One region of the Bacillus sp. CGMCC 1.60114 genome, then DNA from elsewhere that is predicted to be linked to it. Evidence: riboswitches for the same ligand, from Rfam matches in the RefSeq annotation. Region 1 holds a riboswitch; each other region holds the start of a gene.
The links. Region 1 has a riboswitch for S-adenosylmethionine ahead of mmuP (S-methylmethionine permease). Riboswitches for the same ligand answer to the same signal wherever they lie in the genome.
Positions count from the first base shown of each region.

Region 1 (6,622 bases):
TATTTCTTGAGAGTCCCATTGTATAGATAGCAACTAATAAGGATATCAACATGGCAGTATCAGCATTCCCAATAAACTGGATGGCTGCTAGTAAACTATTATCTTTAAATCCCATTGTTTTTTGCAGCAAAGTAATAATCGTAGCGATTGCCATTAAAATAACAGGCAGTAAAGCGGTAAAAACACTGATTCCAAAACTAGGTGTGTCTTCAAGTTTAAATACTTTCTGTTCACCTAGAGATTTGATATTACCAGTTTTGTTGAATGCTTCAGGTACTAGCTTTTTCGCAATTTTAGTAAATACAGGTCCAGCTAAAATAACTGTTGGAACCGCTATCATAAAACCATAAAGTAATACTTCACCGATGTTTGCATGCAATTCACCAGCAATAGCGGTTGGTCCTGGGTGTGGCGGTAAAAATCCGTGTGTCACAGATAAAGCTGCTGCCATCGGAATACCGAGATACAAGATAGAAACTTTTAATTCTCTTGAAATAGCAAATACAATCGGAATTAATAATACTAATCCTACTTCAAAAAATAATGCAATACCGATAATAAATGAGGCAGTCACGACAGCCCATTGAATGTTCTTTTTACCAAATTTATTCACAAGGGTCATGGCAATGCGTTGTGCGCCCCCAGAATCTGAGAGCAACTTACCTAACATCGCACCAAGTCCAAAAACGAGTGCTAAATGGCCAAGTGTGCCGCCTAATCCTGCTTCAATCGTTTTGACAATTTTTTCTGGTGGCATTCCAAGTGCTAAAGCAACGCCAAATGATACAATGATTAATGAAATAAAGGTGTTTAATTTAAAGCGCATTATCAGTAAAAGTAATGCTAAAATCCCAATTGCTACAATGACTAATGGCATTGTAATTTCCCCCTAATATTAGCTGTATTTGTGTTTATCCCGCTATTCGCGGGCAGTAAGCCCCCACTTCAAGATTCAAAGAGAAACGAGGAAGTGGGGGATCACTGATGAAAGTTTTACTGTATTAAATTTCTTTGATAATTAGCAATTCGTGTATAATCTTCTTCTAATGCTCTTGATAGGTTAATAAATATCGGCAGTAATTGTCTGTATTCTTTTGTTGCTTCTTCTTTCGGTGTGTGTTTGTAGGTGCTGCCAACCATTTCGGAAACGATTTCAAAAGAATCAATTTTTCCTGTAGCATAGAGACCTAATATACATGCACCTAGACAGGAGCTTTCGTAGCTTTTTGGAACAACGACTTCAGATGCGAAAATATCGGACATCATTTGTCGCCAAACGTCAGACCTTGCGAAGCCTCCTGTTGCTTGAATACGGGTCACAGGACTGTCCATGCATTCAGTTAATGCTAAAAATACAGTATATAAATTATAAATAACGCCTTCTAAGGCTGCGCGAATCATATGTTCCTTTTTATGTGACATCGTTAAACCGAAGAAGGAGCCACGTACATCTGGATTCCATAATGGCGCACGTTCACCTGCGAGGTATGGATGGAATAATAATCCGTCTGCACCAGGCCTTACACGTTCAGCGATTTTGGTTAATACATCGTATGGATCAATTCCTAGTCTTTTTGCAGTTTCTACTTCTGATGAAGCAAGTTCATCGCGAATCCAGCGAAGGACCATGCCGCCATTGTTTACCGGTCCACCAATTACCCAATGCTTTTCTGTTAGGGCATAACAGAATATTCTTCCTTTTTTATCTGTTTGCGGCTTGTCAATAATGGTTCGAATAGCACCACTTGTCCCAATTGTGACCGCAATCTCGCCTTTTCTAATTGCATTCACACCTAGATTAGAAAGCACTCCATCACTAGCACCAATGACAAATGGTGTTTGTGGATCGATACCAATCTTTTTGGCTAAATCCGGATTGCAGTTGCTAAATATCGTAGTGGTTGGTACGAGCTCAGATAATTGAGCAGGTGCTATACCAGCAATTTTTAAAGCTTCTTCATCCCAATCTAGCGTTTGTAGATTCATCATCCCCATGCATGAGGCGATGGAATGATCGACAACATATTGATCAAAGAATTTTTTAAAGATATATTCTTTTATTCCAATATATTTTTTCGTTTTAACAGCGATTTCAGGATGGTCATTCACAATCCAAGTAATTTTACTTAATGGTGACATAGGGTGAATGGGTGTTCCTGTTCGTCTATAAACTTCATGGCCATTCCGTTCATCTTTGATTTTACGTGCCCATGCTTCACTGCGATTATCTGCCCAGGTGATGCAAGGTGTCAGCGGCTGGGCATTTTCGTCCATGGCAATGACACTATGCATAGCACTGCTAAATGAAATAAACGATGGTTTTTTATCTGAATGATGTTTCATTATATTTGAAATTGCTTGTAAAACAGCTTGGAAAATCTCTTCTGGATCTTGTTCCGCTGTGGATATATCCGGTGTGCGAAGTGGGTAACCAATATTCTCTGTTTGGATGACTTCGCCTTTTTCAGTAAATAATACAGCTTTGGTACTTGTTGTACCGATATCTATACCTAACATATAGCTACTCATGTTCTTGCTCTACTCCTTTAGATAACATTTGTTGTGACATCCAGAGATCTTCAACTTTCCCTTGAACATCATCAAAGTTTTGATGTAAGGCTTTAATCATGAGAGCTCGATCTTTTGATTCGATTGCTTTTATATAAAGCTCATGATTTTTAATAACCCGTTCAAAGTCTTCATACTTTTCCTTGAAGCGGGTACGCATTGATAAAAGGATTAAACTTTCCATAACAGGCTTTAAATTATTCCAAATCATCAGGATGTGGGAATGCTGAATGGTGCGAATAATCGTTTCATGGAATAAGACATCTTGATAAGAAAACTCATCAGCATCATGATATTTGATGGCGATTTTCATCATTTCCATAATTTTATTTAGTTCCTTTACTAACTCATTCGTGTCCATCTTTACAAGTCGTTCAAAGATAAACGTTTCTATGAGTAAACGGACATCATATATTTCTTCGATTTCTTTTTCGGTTAAACCAATGACAACGGCGCCCATTCTTTCTAAGCGAATTATATTTTCAGAAGCTAGTACTTTTAATGCTTCACGAACGGGTGACCGACTTACAGAAAAATCGGCAGCTAATTTATTTTCCGATAGAATGATACCGCTTTCAATTTTACCTGCAATAATACGCATTCTAAGTTCGCTTGCAACACGATCACCAGTAGAAGCTTTTGAAAGCCATTTTTCAGGATAAAGAAATTCCATTGATTCCGTCATAACGTCACCTCATGTTAATCAAGTATACTTGTATACAAGTATTATAACTCGGATTTTTAATTATGCAAGCGCTTTTATTTTGTTTCGTCTAGATCCCCTTCAGTATTTGTTCAAGTTTGATGAGAGTTTAGAATAATAAGGAATGATAAACAAACTTTATTTTCCAGTTTATATACGGAAGATAAATACGTTTTATAAAGTGAAACTTCCATCAGTGGTGGCAGCTCCTATTAATGGTTAATTGAACCAATCGGGCACATGCCAGCAGTTATTCTCTGCATATTTTCTTTATTCCTTTCTGAATAAAGGATCTTACTGCCAGCGAATAGCGGGAAAAACAAGTAAATAAATTAGGAGGTATTTATAAGTGCAGAAACACATTGACAATTTTTACATAGATTGATAAGGTTATAAAAAAATATTCTTATCCAGAGAGGTGGAGGGACTGGCCCTACGAAACCTCAGCAACAGGTCTGCTTAAGATACTGTGCTAATTCCAGCGGGTGATGAACCTGATAGATAGGAGGGTACGTTTTTATTTGTCAGCCACGCACTCTTTTATAGAGTGCGTTTTTGTTTTCTCTGGATAGTAGGAGGAGAGTAGGAATGGAAAACCAAAATAGGAAAGAATTTCAAAGGAAAATGCAAGCACGTCATTTAGTTATGTTATCACTTGGTGGAGTAATTGGAACTGGATTATTTCTAAGTTCAGGTTACACGATTCAACAAGCTGGCCCATTTGGTACAATTCTTTCCTACCTGATTGGTGCACTAGTGGTTTATCTAGTTATGCTGTGTTTAGGTGAGCTTTCCGTACATATGCCTGAAACAGGTGCATTTCATAGTTATGCATCTAAATACATTGGACCAGGGACAGGGTATACCGTAGCTTGGTTGTACTGGTTAACTTGGACTGTTGCTTTAGGTTCTGAATTTACTGCTGCAGGGTTGCTTATGCAGAGATGGTTTCCATCCATCAATGTCTGGATATGGAGTGCACTTTTTGCCATTTTAATCTTTGTATTAAATGTACTGACGGTTAAATTTTTTGCTGAATCTGAATTTTTGTTTGCCTCTATAAAGGTAATAGCTATTGTAATATTTATTGTTTTAGGAGCAGCAGCAATAGTAGGTTTTGTTCCGATGGCTCATTCAAAGCCAGCGCCATTCTTTTCTAACTTTATAAGTACAGGTCTATTTCCTCATGGTGCTTTTGCCATTATAATGACGATGCTTGCCGTTAATTTTGCTTTTTCAGGAACGGAATTAATAGGAATTGCGGCCGGTGAAACAGTGAATCCAGAAACAGCGATACCTAAGGCCATTCGTATTACTTTGTGGAGATTGATTATCTTTTTTGTAGGAACGATCATTGTTTTATCTGCGTTATTACCTAGTTCCGATGCAGGAGTATTAGAGAGCCCCTTTGTTGCCGTTCTTGAACGAGTTGGGGTGCCATATTCGGCAGATATTATGAATTTCGTTATACTAACGGCTATTCTATCTGCTGCAAACTCAGGTCTTTATGCCTCTTCTAGAATGCTGTGGTCGCTTGCCAATAAGAACACAATATCTCCTATTTTTGCAAAAATGACAAAACAGGGTGTTCCAATCAATGCGGTCATTTTCAGCATGTTGGGAGGAGCTTTGGCTCTGTTCTCAAGTATCGTGGCACCGGATACTGTGTATATTGTGCTAGTTTCCATTTCAGGTTTAGCAGTGGTTGTAGTTTGGATGAGTATTAGTGCTTCACAGTTCCTATTTCGCAGACAATATGTAAAAGAAGGAAATTCTGCAGATGACTTGGTCTATCGTACACCATTCTATCCGCTGGTACCAATCGCTTCTTTTATCATTTGTTTTGCGTCATGTGTCGGGATTGCGTTTGATCCTACACAACGAATTGCTTTATATTGTGGTGTTCCATTTATATTGTTTTGCTACGGAAGTTATTATCTAACACAAAATGTAAAGAAAAGGGGAATAGATTATGTCCAACAAAATCAATCCAATTGATGCAATTTTATCTCAACATTCAATTATGCTGCTTGACGGAGCGCTGGCTACAGAACTGGAGTCACACGGATGTAATTTGAACGATTCCCTTTGGTCAGCACGTGTATTACTTGAGAATCCGGAATTAATTTATAAGGTCCACTCTGACTATTTTCATGCTGGAGCGGACTGTGCCATTACGGCAAGCTATCAAGCTACTGTTGATGGTTTTTCTGGGCGCGGAATACAAGAAAAGGAAGCTTTAGAGTTAATTAAGCAAACAGTGTTACTTGCAAGAAGAGCAAGGGATGATTACTGGAAGAAGAATACGCAAACGAATAGGCCTAAACCATTGGTTGTTGCATCTATCGGTCCTTATGGAGCTTACTTGGCAGATGGTTCAGAATATATTGGCAATTACGGTGTCACAGATGAAACGTTAGCAGAATTTCATCGTACAAGAATGTCAGCGTTGATTGAAGCGGGGGCCGATCTATTAGCCTTTGAGACGATTCCTTCCTTGCAAGAAGCAAAAGTATTAGATTCATTATTGCGGGATTTTCCAGAAACATATGCTTGGCTATCATTTTCTTTAAAAAATGAGAAAGCGATAAGTGATGGTACTAAGCTTGCGGATTGTGCAAAGTTGTTTGAGGGAAGTGAACAAATTGCAGCAATTGGTATCAATTGTGCACCAGTAGCTGTTGTTACAGGGGCTATCCAAGAATTGAGTAGAAACACAAAAAAACCGATTCTTGTTTATCCGAACTCAGGTGAAATCTATAGTCCAGAAACCAAAACATGGTCTGGTCAACAATTATGTAACAGTTTCGATATAAAATCTAAAGAATGGTACAATGCAGGGGCTCGGTTAATAGGAGGATGCTGCAGAACCACACCTCATCATATTGAGGAGATTTCAAAAATATGGCGGACTTCCTAGACTTGTATCTGAACAAAGCAAATAGAATCTATTTGGATAATGCTTTTCTAGATCATTCGTTTGAGATATTAATAATGTGTGAAGAAGGCTAATAAAATGAGTAATTAAAACTTCATTTAAGTACACTAGGGTGAACCGTACTATAAGTGATAGTAAAGAGGATATTATGCTTCTATAGCGAAATAAGTTTAATAGATGAAGGGGGGCGATATGATGAACATGAAAATGAAGAACGGTTTGGAGAATAGGTGTAGAAAACTATAATGAAAAGGAGTTTTTCTATTGAAGCAAGCGTTGCTTATTATTGATGTTCAACAAGAATTAGTTGATGGAAATGATAAAAACAAAAGTGTACTGAATAAAGACGTATTATTAGAAAATATTAATTTCGTTATTAATAAAGCATTAGAATCACAAATTTTAATCGTCTT
Region 1 is NZ_JBHTHG010000084.1:188,517-195,138, reverse strand. Features, by position in the region: gene gntP (gluconate permease GntP) at 1-877, opposite strand, end outside; gene gntK (gluconokinase) at 994-2,529, opposite strand; gene ACFQZ1_RS12770 (GntR family transcriptional regulator) at 2,522-3,253, opposite strand; SAM riboswitch class I at 3,675-3,779, shown strand; gene mmuP (S-methylmethionine permease) at 3,860-5,269, shown strand; gene mmuM (homocysteine S-methyltransferase) at 5,244-6,191, shown strand; gene ACFQZ1_RS12755 (cysteine hydrolase family protein) at 6,474-6,622, shown strand, end outside.

Region 2 (6,622 bases), on a different contig from region 1:
TGCTGCGCTACAACCGGTGTGATTTTTAATTTTTTTGGATTTTCAACAATACCACTTGGATCACCAAATAACCCAAAGTCTTTTTTCAGTTTTAATAATCCAGCTGCATCGAGAAGTTTTAACGCGCGAGCTTGGTTTGTTGGATCATTCGGAATTGCAATTTCTGCACCGTTTGGAATTTCGCTTGGTTTCTTATACTTTTCTGAGAATAAACCCATTGGTGCAATTTGTGTTGTACCAATGGCTGTAATATCTAATTTATGCTCTTTTTTAAATTGCTCTAAAAAAGCAATATGTTGAAATGCATTTAGTTCAATGTCTCCATCTGCTAGTGCTTTATTAGGTGTTGTATAGTCAGAAAACTCAACTAACTTAATTTGAATTCCTTCTTTTTCAGCTTTCTTTTTGAGAATATTCCATGATTCTCCATCCGTTCCTGTTACACCAATGCGAACGACTTTTTCCTTCGCTGCTGCTTCTTTTGAATCCTTACCACAACCACTTAATACCGATACACTCACAACCGCCGACAATGCAAATGCTAATAATTTTTTCATTTCATTTCCCTCTTTTCTTATTCTGTTTTATGATCTACGTAAAAATCTCTTCGCAAAATAGTTTCCTAAGTTTTGTGCAACTTGCACAAGAAGAATTAATAATACAACTGTTACAAACATCACGGATGTATCAAAACGCTGATAACCATATGTCATCGACAAGTCGCCAAGACCACCACCGCCAACAAGACCGGCAACTGCTGAAAATTCGATTAACGCAACTGTCATAAACGTAATCCCTAAAATTAATGGGGCTAACGCTTCTGGAACGAGAATCTCAAAAACAATTCTTAGCGGAGAAGCCCCCATCGCTTGAGCTGCCTCAATAACTCCTTTCGGAACAGAAACAAGATTTGTTTCTACCATCCTTGCAATTCCAATAGAAGCAACGAGCGTCATTGGAAAAATCGCAGCAGCCGTTCCAATCGTTGTTCCAATAACAGCACGCGTCACAGGACTAAGAGCTACTAAAAAGATAATGAACGGAATAGGACGAATCGTATTAATAACAATATTAAGGATAGAAAAGACCAGTTTATTTTCTAAAAAATTACCTTTTCTTGTCACATATAAAAGTAAACCTAGAGGTATACCAAGAATTGTAGCGAATATAAGGGTAGCAATAACCATTAATACCGTATCTCCAGTCGCATCTACAATCCGTGGCCAAAATGTACTCCAATCAACTCGCATGACTTTCAACCTCCCTCAACTGAACTTGCAAGCGCAGATGATGAATTGCCTTCTGAATTTCTTTTGACTCCCCTTGTAATTCAACGAGAAGATTTCCAAATAAAATGCCTTGTAGTTCAATAATATTTCCATAGAGTACATTTACATCAACGTTATAATGTTTGGCAATATAAGATAATAGCGGCTGTCCTGTTGCTTCACCAGTAAATGTTATACGATAAATGAGGCCTCCACTTTGAATTTTAGCAATCACGCTCTCTGGTAAGTGATCATTAATAACAGACCTTACAAAGTTTTGCGTCGTTTTTGTTTTTGGGCTTGTAAACACATCGAAAATCGTGCCTTCTTCAATCACCTTTCCCTTTTCCATAACAGCAACCCGGTGGCAAATTTCTTTTACAACTTGCATCTCATGTGTAATGAGAAGAATCGTAACTTTATATTCTTTATTTACCTTTTTTAAAAGATTTAAAATTTCTGACGTTGTCTCTGGATCCAATGCTGATGTAGCTTCATCACAAATTAGTACATCTGGGTATGTAGCAAGTGCTCTTGCGATGCCAACGCGCTGTTTCTGTCCTCCAGATAATTGCTCTGGATAATAATTCGCCTTATCTTCTAACCCGACAAATTGTAATAATTCTGTTACTCGCCTTTTAATTTCATTCTTTGGTAACTTCGCTAATTTGAGCGGATAAGCAATATTTCCATACACAGTTCGTGAACTGAACAAATTAAAGCTTTGAAAGATCATCCCAATCCTTTGACGCAACTGTCGTAACTCTTTTGTCGATAACAATGTAATGTCTTTCCCATCAATGGACACAATACCTGATGTTGGATGCTCTAACATATTGACTAAACGTAATAGTGTACTTTTCCCAGCGCCACTAAAACCGATAATACCGAAAATTTCACCTTGCTCAATCGTTAAGGATACATCTTCTACCGCATGTACAGATTGACCGCTCGACTCATACACTTTACTCACTCTGTCGAATGAAATCATCCTATTCCCTCCTATTCTCTGTAACAACCTGAAGTCATTCTTAAGGCAAATAAAAAATGCCCTTCTTCTTATCCAATTTCATAAGAAGAAGGGCATTTGAATATGCGCACTCACATCTTCTTATCTTTCAAGCTTCAAAAAGCTTGCTGGAATTAGCACGGTATTCAAAAGAATCCGTTGCTGAGGTATCATAGGGCCAGTCCCTCCACCTCTCTGGATAAGAATTCATATCGATTTAGTTGTCATTTAATTAGTTTTCATTATAAAACTCTGAAAAGTAAGAGTCAACAAAAAAATTAAACTTTTCAGTTTTAATTTAATGTAAATTTCTTTATCTCACATTTTTCTAAAAGGAAAACTCCCCAAAATAATGGAATAATTAAACGAATACAAAATCGAAACTGGGGGCTGTAACTGAAATGAAAACTGCTCTTTTACTCGTTGATATCCAAAATGATTATTTTCCAAACGGAAAAATGGAACTGCGCAATGCTAGCGAAGCGTGCGAATATGCAAAACGCATACTTCAACATTTCCGTGAAACAAATCAGCCTATTTTTCATATCCAACATGTTTCCACTCGCGAAAATGCAACATTTTTTCTTCCAAATACAGAAGGCGTACACATTCATGAGAATGTTCGTCCTTTGCAGCACGAAACAGTCATACTGAAGCATTATCCAAATAGCTTTCGAGAAACTTCATTATTACAGGAATTACAAGATTTACAAATCGAGCAAGTCGTTATATGCGGTATGATGACACATATGTGCATTGATGCTACAGTACGAGCCGCCTTTGATTTTGGCTTTACATGTACAGTAATACACGATGCGTGTGCAACGAAAGACTTAATCTTTAAAAATGTGTCTATTCCAGCTGTATATATTCACAATACAATTCTAGCTTCCTTAAATGAAGTGTATGCTGAGTTAATTAGCACAGAAGAGTTTATAAAGCGCGAAAAATCCCTTTAGACTTAATGAGGATATTAAAAAAACCTACTTCGACACAAAAAGAAAATAATTACCCATCATACATGGTTAATTGGGACAAACACCCTTTCAAATTACAATATAAATTCGTATTCTAGCACATTTTTAATTCCTATAACTCTATATTCTTATCAAGATGCACAAAAAGAAACACCGCCTTCAGCGAGCAAACTGAAAGCGGTGTCTTCTTGTCTAATCATAGATTTTCCTTCAAGTTGTATTATACAGGAAATATGTGAAATTTATACAGAGAAATACTACAAAATATAATATATTTTCTACAAATATAACGTATTTTTAATAAAAATGTTAAAAACTAAGCAGATTCAATATATATTCACTCTTTTTATTGTAATTCCTAATAGAAATAGTTTTAGACTACAGGTACTAAGTAAAGTCCCATGGTCCGTCAATACGAAGATAAAACCTTTTTCATGTTTCTTATCCTAAAGGTCTCATAATTCTTTCCCGTTGTTCAAATGTAGCAATTTCCCTTATTCCTTTTCCCAAAAGCATTTCCGTATTTTTCTCTACATATGCCCCTAAATCATCAGGGAAATGAGAATCCGAAGATGTCGTAAATGCTACTCCTTCTTGAACTAAAATATCTAAAAAGGTTGGACTTGGACACATTTCTTTCACAGGATAACGATAATATAATCCCGCATTAATCTCAGTTGCTGTATTTGTTTCGATTAACGCTCTCGCAACTTCTTTATAATGCGAAAGGAGAAGATTCTCGTCCGGCCGGAATTTAAAAACTTTTAAATTATCAAGATGAGCAACAAAATCAAATAGTTCACTTCGAATTGCCTTTTCTACTACATGGAAGAAGTCCTTATATAATTCTACTAAATTATAATTATAAAAATGCTCTTGAGTATCAGGATTATCAAAGCCCCATCCATATATATAATGAACAGAACCAATTACATAATCCCAATCGTATGCTCCAAGCAACTCTTTCAGTTCTTTCTCTCCGCCAGGAAAATAATCTGCCTCCATTCCAAGGCGCAGCTTTACTCCTTCTTTTTCCCAGGTTACTTTTGCATCTGTAATAGCTTGTACAAATTCGTCCATAGATTGTGTCATAACTTGATCTAGCCATAATCGTTGCTTTCTTCCAATTTCCGTATCACTCAAGTCCAAATACCGCTCAAAATACGAACGAGTTTCTTTAAAACGATATAAATGATCTACAATTCCAACTTCGCTTAACCCTTTTCTCTTTGCCTCTTGTAAATATAAATCAAGCCAAGATGCATCATATGCACCTTTTTGAAGGCGATGTCCCAATCGTTCCATGCTTTTATTCAACCATTCTAGCGTATGATACTTCTCCTCAATTGGACTAAAATGATTTAAAGCAATATTTGTACGATTAAGCCAGCGTAATGAATAGGGCCCTTCTTCTAAATGTAAATGATAATCAACTTTCATAGTGCTCTCCACCTTTGACAATAATCCATTGCAACATCGTATCTAGCTGGTTTTTTCTCCATGCATACGGCATATCTTGATCACAAATGATATAATCAACCGCCGCCAATGGGCAAATACGATAAAATGATTTTGTATCCACTTTAGAAGAATCAGCCAATACAAATATTTGGCTCGCTTGCTTTACCGTTGCAGCAGAAACAATAGCCTCTTCCAAATCATAGTCACTCACATCTGTCTGTGTAATTCCTCCGCATGAAAGAAATACTTTATCAAATTGAAACTCCTGTAGAATTTTACATGTTAAAGAACCGGTAATTGATTTTTGCTCAGGATTTAATACTCCCCCAAGAATAATAACCTTCCCATCGAAATGTTTCTCTTCTAATCGTTGATTTAAAATATCGGCTACCGCTAATGAGTTTGTAACGATAGTAACTCGCTGTACATCTTGTATAGAATGAGCTAAATGGATGGTTGTTGTTCCTATATCAATCATTACAGTATCTCCATCTTGAATAAACTGTGCAGCCCTTTTTCCAATCTCCTGTTTCAAATCGTAAAATACATTCATTTTCTGACTAAAATGAGGTTCATTATTCGTTTGATGATAGTTAACCGCACCGCCATGTACTCTTTTCAGTTTTTTCTCTTTTTCTAAAATATCTAAGTCTCTTCTAATTGTTTCCGGTGTTACTCCTAAACTTTTAGCAAGAGAAGCGACAATAATCTTTTTTTCTCGTTCTAACTGATCTAAAATATATTGGTGACGCTCGAGTAATGATAAATTCATATCAGTGGAATCACATCCTCTTTACTAATGTATAATTTTTTCAGTTCATTTTCTTGTAAGATCTCTCTAGTGCTATGAAGATGCTCAGCTGTTATCGTTACATTGTTAGAGCACAATTCGTAGCGTGTAACATTTCCAAGCATCATAACCTTATGAATTTTCCCAGAAATCGTATAGGTATTTGATTGGCATTCAGGGCTAAACACTTCCGGACGTATAGCATATAAGTCATGTGTAAACTCTTCTGTATCCCCTATTAACAACTTCATTTCATTTCTCGTTAATACATTATAATTCCCGATAAATCTAGCCACAAATTCATTGGTAGGATGAGTATAAATTTCATGCGGTGTACCACTTTGGGCAATATATCCTGCATTTAAAATGTAAATTTTATCACTAACAGCCATTGCCTCTTCTTGATCATGTGTAACTAGTACAGTCGTCATATTTAATTCTTGTTGAATAGATTTCAACAGCTTCTGTAAGCTTTTACGAATTTGTGCATCTAACGCGCTCAACGGTTCGTCTAAAAGCAACACTTTCGGTTCTGTTACAAGAGAGCGAGCTAATGCAACCCTTTGTTGTTGTCCCCCAGATAATTCCCTCGGATAAGATCGTTCTTTTCCTTGTAAGCCGACAAGAGTAATCATACGGGATACTTTTTGGCGAATCGTCTCTTTGTCCATTTTTTTCATCTTTAACCCGAACGCTACATTTTCTTCTACAGTCATATTTGGAAATAATGCATATGCTTGAAATACCATCCCTACTTGGCGGTCTTTCGGTTTTGCATTTGTCACATCTTTTCCGTCAATTTGAATTGTACCGCTGTCCATTTCTGTTAACCCTGCTAAAGTGCGAAGCAATGTACTTTTCCCGCAACCGCTTGGCCCTAATAACGTTACAAATTCGCCTTCTTTAAAAGAAAGAGAGACATCATGCAGAACTGTTTGATTATGAAAGGACTTCGTAAGGTTTTCTATTGTGACATAACTCATATTACACTGTCTCCTTTTTGATACGTGTCATTTTTACAATAATTGTTGAAAGGATACACATTAAAAAGAAATAGCAAACTACAATAGCACTCGCAATGTGCCCACTTTTACTTAAATTTTGATACAAATACGTT
Region 2 is NZ_JBHTHG010000005.1:30,713-37,334, reverse strand. Features, by position in the region: gene ACFQZ1_RS02495 (MetQ/NlpA family ABC transporter substrate-binding protein) at 1-557, opposite strand, end outside; gene ACFQZ1_RS02490 (methionine ABC transporter permease) at 585-1,250, opposite strand; gene ACFQZ1_RS02485 (methionine ABC transporter ATP-binding protein) at 1,240-2,259, opposite strand; SAM riboswitch class I at 2,377-2,483, opposite strand; gene ACFQZ1_RS02480 (cysteine hydrolase family protein) at 2,679-3,236, shown strand; gene ACFQZ1_RS02475 (histidinol phosphate phosphatase domain-containing protein) at 3,696-4,694, opposite strand; gene ACFQZ1_RS02470 (DeoR/GlpR family DNA-binding transcription regulator) at 4,684-5,487, opposite strand; gene ACFQZ1_RS02465 (ABC transporter ATP-binding protein) at 5,484-6,488, opposite strand; gene ACFQZ1_RS02460 (ABC transporter permease) at 6,490-6,622, opposite strand, start outside.
Region 2: another riboswitch for S-adenosylmethionine. It lies ahead of ACFQZ1_RS02485 (methionine ABC transporter ATP-binding protein); the one in region 1 lies ahead of mmuP (S-methylmethionine permease).

Region 3 (6,622 bases), on a different contig from region 1:
TGGGAAAAAGTATGGTGCGTCATTTATTAAAAGCTGGTTATATTGTTTATGTATATAATCGTACAAAAGAAAAAACAGCAGCTTTGATTGAAGAAGGTGCGAATTGGTGTGATTCTCCTATGGAAATTGCAAAAAAAGTAGATGCTGTAATGACTATGGTTGGTTATCCACATGATGTGGAAGAAGTATACTTTGGTGCAGAGGGGATTCTTACTCATGCCAAGCGAGGGACGATTACGATTGACTTTACAACATCAACACCGACTCTTGCAAAACGTATTTATGAAGAAGGGAAGAGCAAGGGAATTCATGTGTTAGATGCCCCGGTATCGGGAGGAGATATCGGAGCAAAAGAAGGGCGCCTTGCGATTATGATCGGTGGGGATGAAGAAGTATATGAAGCATGCTTGCCGTTATTTGAACTATTAGGTACAAACATTATGTTGCAAGGAAATGCAGGTAGTGGCCAACATACAAAAATGTGCAATCAAATTGCGATTGCATCTAATATGCTTGGTGTATGTGAAGCGCTTGCTTATGCTAAAAAGGCAGGTTTACATCCAGAAAAAGTGTTACAAAGCATTTCTACTGGTGCAGCAGGTAGCTGGTCATTAAGTAATTTAGCACCTCGTATGTTACAAGGTAACTTTGAACCAGGGTTTTATGTGAAACATTTTATTAAGGATATGAAAATTGCGTTAGCAGAAGCAGAACAGCTAGGATTATCTGCACCGGGCTTAGCTCTTGCACGAGAATTATATGAACAATTGATGCAAGACGGTGAAGAAAATAGTGGAACACAGGCATTATATAAACAATACATAAAGGAGTGAATGTATGGGTTTAGAAAAATTTGATAATATCATTGATACGGTACAGCGCACAAAAACGATTAATATTCATGATAAGCAACTGGCTGCGTTTAAAAAGAAATATAATTTTGAACCCGTATTTGAATATGGTAGAGATGAAACAGGTCGTTATGTCATTCGAACAACGAAAGAAATGCTAGAAGAGATGGAATTTTATTTAGCGTTAAAGTACGAACGTGATCTCATTGATTTATATATGGAAGCAGAAGTAGACGGGAAATTTTACGTTTCAGTCAGTTATGGAGAGGATGCACTTCATTTACAGGAACTATTTCAATTTTTAGAAGAAAATAAATAAAAAAGTCCTCATATGAGGACTTTTTTATTTAGGAAAGGCCTGATGCCCGGCGTGCTTTTTCAATTGGAAAGGGAATGACTTCAGCCATTCTAGTTCGAGTAAATCGCTTTGTGCGAGAATGACGTAGTATATATAGTGCGAACAGTATACTAACAGGAATTGCACCATATAAACCGAAAAATAAAGCGCTTACAGAAGATGCAACAAAACCAATCATGCCAACTTCTAATTCCTCCATAGTAGCTCCCACAACAGCAGGTATAAACCCGCAAACGACACCGAAAAGAATGGCTAAAATTAACTCCATGTATTCCCTTCCTCCTTTTTACAATTCCACTTGTTTTTTCTATTATTTGTATTATAACACATTTTAAACAGAATATTCAGAAAAAATTCACAAAATGTTCATAAAATTGTAAAAAATTATTCAACAAAAAATGCAGGTTTATCTCCTGAATAGAGATAAACCTGACCATAGGAGGATGTATATATGTAGAGTGAATAAAAGGAAGAAAAAGGGGAATCCATTCCTTTTATTCAACGTACTACCTTAGTAAATAGGAACCCAACCTTCAGTTGTCACAAAAATACGAATTGCGACAACTTGACGATCATTTTGAAGCGTAAAGTAATGTCTCGTGTTTTCAGGAACCGAAATTAAATCGCCTGGTTCAAGTTCAACATCAAAGAAACGACCGTCTTTTCCTTGAATAGCAAAAATGCCATGCCCGCTAACAATAAAGCGAACCTCATCATCAATATGATGGTGCTCTTGTTTAAAGTTTACTAACAATTCATCTAGATTCGGTGTTGCATGAGAAAGTGAGATAACATCGCTTGTTTGATAGCCGCGTCGTCTAGAAACATCAGCAACTTCTTCCGCGAACACAGCTAAAATTTCTTTCTTACTTTCATCAGTTAATGCATAGTTTTCTTGTAAATGAGCAGGAAGTTTTGTGATATCCCATTTCTCATACAAAACACCTTCAGTTTGTAAAAACTGTTGTACTTCTATTTCTTTTTCAATACGAGTATTAACTTCATGAATACGAATTTGCGCCATTTTGAACGCCTCCTTTAATTGATAACAGTTTAATATGAAATTGGAATAAAAACTCGTATGCTTCTAATCTCTTTTTTGTATCAAAGCTATCTTTTCCCCATACTGTAATACCGTGATTGCGAATTAAAACAGCTCCTGCATCTTCGTAAATATGATTGCGAAAGCTCTCACCTAACGTTGGAATATGAGCGTAATTTTCAATAATCGGAATTCGAATGGAGGCGCCTTCTTCCCAAATATTGAGTGCTTTAATAATTTCTTGATTACAAAGCACAACTTCTTTGTCGTATACGTTTGTAATTACATTATTATCGGTTGTATGGACGTGTAAGACGCATGCAGCGTTTGTATGATTATAAATGTGAGTATGCAACAATGTTTCTGCAGAAGGGCGTAAATCTGTTTCTAAAACAGGGTTTCCATTTTGATCGACTAACAGAAAATCGTCGGGTGTTGTTTTTGTTTTATCTCTTCCGCTTGCTGTAATGAGAAAGGTAAGGGGATTGTCACTCACTTTTATTGAGATATTTCCACTTGTTGCTGGAAACCAATTCCGATCAGTTAATTCTTTTTTTAGTTCACTCAGTTCTTGCCATTGACGAAATAGTTGTTTCACTTTATCACCTCCAACAATTGCTTCACTTCGCTTTGTATATCGTGAAATGTTTCAAACGGTGTATAAGTAATGTGATGTTCTTTACATTTTGTAATAAGAAAGTCACGAGCAAACACTTTATCAGCAAGTTTTGCGGCTTGTAAATCTGTAATAGAATCACCAATTACAATTTTAAAATTACTCTGTGAACTTAAATTGCGAATAAGCGTTGATTTACAAAGACCACATTCATTTTCACAATGTTCATCACACAGATGTGGCCAATTTACTTGAATTGTTTCATTAGAAAAATCAGTTGTATTACAGTAAATTTGCTCAAAATCAACAAGTCCTTCGAGAAGAGGATAAACAAAAAAGTCCATTCCTCCTGATATGATATAAAGTGGTATATTATTCCCTCGTAAAAACTGTACAAATTCTATAAAACCAGTACGAATAACTGCGGTTTCTTTAATGAAAGCTATAATCTGATTTTGTAGACTTGTAGGTAATAGAGAAAAAAGTTTTCCAACACCTTCTTGAATAGAAAGTTCTTGTGATAAAATTTTTTGTTTAATTGTTTCCGCTTCTGGCGGTGCAAACTTTTCCATAATGGCAACAATATTATCGTTATTTGTAATTGTGCCATCGAAATCGCAAAAAATTTGAATACTCATGCCTTCACCTCTCCAGAAGGATTGCCCCATAAACGCAAGGCGGCTTGTAAATTAGGATCATTAACCTCATGAAGAGGCGTGTTTGTTAGCGTTGCATCGATGGCAGATCGAAACGCTTTTCCGCCTCCCTGTGCGCCAGAAGGGTGTCCGTGAATACCGCCACCAGCATTAATAACACATTGTCCACCAAAATCACGGATAAGAAGAGGAACAAGTCCTGGATGAATCCCAGCAGATGGAACTGGAAAGCTGCGTTTAAATGGTTCATTTTCATCTGTAAGCGCTTTTGATAAATAAAGTGCCTCTTCTTTTTTTAAAGCGACAGTTCCATAAGGTGATGGAAATAGTGAGAAATCTGCACCTGCATAGCGAAGTAACTTGCCAAGTAACAAGGATGAGGAAAATCCGTATAATTCAGATGCTATGTAAGTACCGCTTACTGCTGGATGTGCCATGATTGGGGTAGAAATATCATCGTCTTCAGCTAATGCTTGTAAAACATCAAGTCCATAAGCAAATACATTGAAGAGTAATATATCAGCCCCAGCTGTAACTGCTTGTTTTGCTTTTTCTTTTAAATCATAAGTACGTCCAGATAAATTAACAGCATATAACGTCTTATGACCATATGTTTCGTATACAGATTGTAATACTTCTTTTCCAGCTCGAATACGTTCTGACAGTGGTGTTAACGGATTATCAAATAAAATTTCATCATCTTTTACAATGTCTACACCGCCGCTTGCTTGATCGCGAAGCTGTGTTTTTAAATAACCGATATTACGGCCAATCATCCCTTTGAAAATACTCATAAGAAGTGGGCGGTCGTGGACATTTAAATTGTTTCGTATTCCATCGATACCGAATTTAGGACCTGAGAAGCGTTCTTTTAGATCATCAGAAAATGTCAAATCAATTAATTTAATTTCTCCATCCAGTGATAATTTTCCGAAAACAGTTGTAAAAATCGCTGGTAAGTCATTGCTAAAATTAGCAGATGGATAATGAATTTTAATAAGACCGCGTTTTACTTTTTTATCAAGGTATATATTTATTTTTTCATCGTCTTCTAATTCTTCTACACTAATGACTGAACCTTTATGCTGTTTTAATTGTTCTTGTAGTAAGTGTGGTAAGTGTGTCCATGAACCAACTGTTAAGCCGAGGGCGATTTGCTCTGCCTTTTGAATTAAATTTTGAGAATCATCATGAATTAAATATGTCGCTGTTATTCCGCTCATTTTCATAACCTCCTAGTTGAATAAAAAAAACCTCTCAGCTAAGGAGAGGTTTTTTTACAACCAGCTCCTTATCTGTCAGCTTAATGCTGCGAGAATTAGCACCGTGCCTACAAAATGTAGATCGGTTGCCGGGTTTCATCGGGCTCGTCCCTCCACCTGCTCTTGATAAGAAGTATTCGGAAATGTTTTAATATTTTTGATAACTGAATTCTGACAGAGAATTTTTATGTTGTCAATGTTTTTTTGAAAATTTTTAATTGATCAATTCTATGAACTGCTTCCTGAAGGCGTTCCTCTGTATGTAATAAGCCGACGCGAATATAGCCTTCACCGTTTTCACCAAAGCCGATGCCTGGAGCGACCGCGACGTGTGCTTGCTGTAATAATACATCAGCAAATTGTTCTGAAGTATATCCATCTGGAACGGGAAGCCACGCGAAAAAAGATCCTTGTGGTGCAGCAACATTCCAGCCGATAGAACGGCATGCTGTAATGAAAGCATTTCTTCGAGATTCATAGCGTTCTACTAGTTCATCTACACAAGTTTGCGAACTTAATAACGCATTGCAAGCAGCTTCTTGTACGGCACCAAAGATACTGACGTACATATGATCTTGTAATACGTTTATTGTTTCAATAACACTTGCATTCCCAACGGCAAATGCAATGCGCCATCCCGCCATATTATATGTTTTTGATAACGTATAAATTTCAATGCCAACATCTTTTGCTCCATCAACTTGTAAGAAACTAATTGGCTTTTTAGCATCAAAACCAATGGCACCATACGCGAAATCATGACAAACTAAAATGTCATGTTTGTTTGCAAATGATATAGTTTCCTTAAAGAATTCTGTTGTTGCAATGGCTCCTGTTGGATTGTTCGGATAGTTTAAAAACATTAATTTTGCTTGTTCAGCAGTTTGTTTATCAATCTTTGTATAATCAGGTAAAAATCGATTTTCTGCTAATAATGGCATTGTTGAAAACTTTGTTTTCGCTAAGGCAACACCTGATAAATAATCTGGATAACCAGGATCAGGAACGAGAATTGTATCGCCTGGATTTGTAAAACAAAGCGGTAGTTCAACTAACCCGGCTTTTCCGCCAAATAAAACAGCTACTTCGGTTTTTGGATTTAACTGTACACCGTATTCACGCTCATAGAACGTAGCGACAGCTTCTTTTAAGCTTTCGTGTCCGCGAAATGGCGGATATTTATGATGAATGGGTTGTTCTGCTGCACGCTGTAGTGCTGTTATGATATGCGTTGGCGTTGGCTGATCTGGATTTCCTTGTCCTAAGTTAATAACATCATGACCAGCTTGCACGGCTTTGTTGACTTTTGCGACAAGCGTAGCAAAAAATTGTGTTGGTAATGATGTTAGTATCTCAGAAGGTTGAAAATGTTTCATACTTTCCACCTCTTTTTGAAAATTGTTGCAATTATAGTGACAAATGATATAATCTTTCCAACTTTTTGTAAAGGAAAAAATAAAAGGGAGTAGGGAGAAATCAATGAAAATTGCTTGTATTCAAATGGATATCACTTTTGGTCATGTAGAGAAAAATATAGAGCACGCTGAGAAAAAAATAAACGAAGCAATGAAAGAAATGCCAGATGTTATTGTATTACCAGAGCTATGGACGACAGGTTATGACTTGGGTCGACTTGCTGAGATTGCTGATCCAGATGGGAAATACACGAAACAACTATTATCGAAGTGGAGTAAGCAAAATAGTGTAAATATTGTTGGAGGATCGATTGCTAAGCAAACAGAGAAAGGTGTTACAAATACAATGTATATTAGTAATCGAAGCGGGAAAATCGTGGCTGAATATAGTAAAGTCCACCTGTTTCAACTGATGGATGAGC
Region 3 is NZ_JBHTHG010000117.1:97,747-104,368, forward strand. Features, by position in the region: gene ACFQZ1_RS19055 (NAD(P)-dependent oxidoreductase) at 1-833, shown strand, start outside; gene ACFQZ1_RS19060 (DUF3909 family protein) at 838-1,170, shown strand; gene ACFQZ1_RS19065 (hypothetical protein) at 1,199-1,477, opposite strand; gene ACFQZ1_RS19070 (1,2-dihydroxy-3-keto-5-methylthiopentene dioxygenase) at 1,721-2,233, opposite strand; gene ACFQZ1_RS19075 (methylthioribulose 1-phosphate dehydratase) at 2,211-2,849, opposite strand; gene ACFQZ1_RS19080 (2-hydroxy-3-keto-5-methylthiopentenyl-1-phosphate phosphatase) at 2,846-3,505, opposite strand; gene mtnW (2,3-diketo-5-methylthiopentyl-1-phosphate enolase) at 3,502-4,746, opposite strand; SAM riboswitch class I at 4,812-4,918, opposite strand; gene ACFQZ1_RS19090 (pyridoxal phosphate-dependent aminotransferase) at 4,971-6,161, opposite strand; gene ACFQZ1_RS19095 (carbon-nitrogen family hydrolase) at 6,265-6,622, shown strand, end outside.
Region 3: another riboswitch for S-adenosylmethionine. It lies ahead of mtnW (2,3-diketo-5-methylthiopentyl-1-phosphate enolase); the one in region 1 lies ahead of mmuP (S-methylmethionine permease).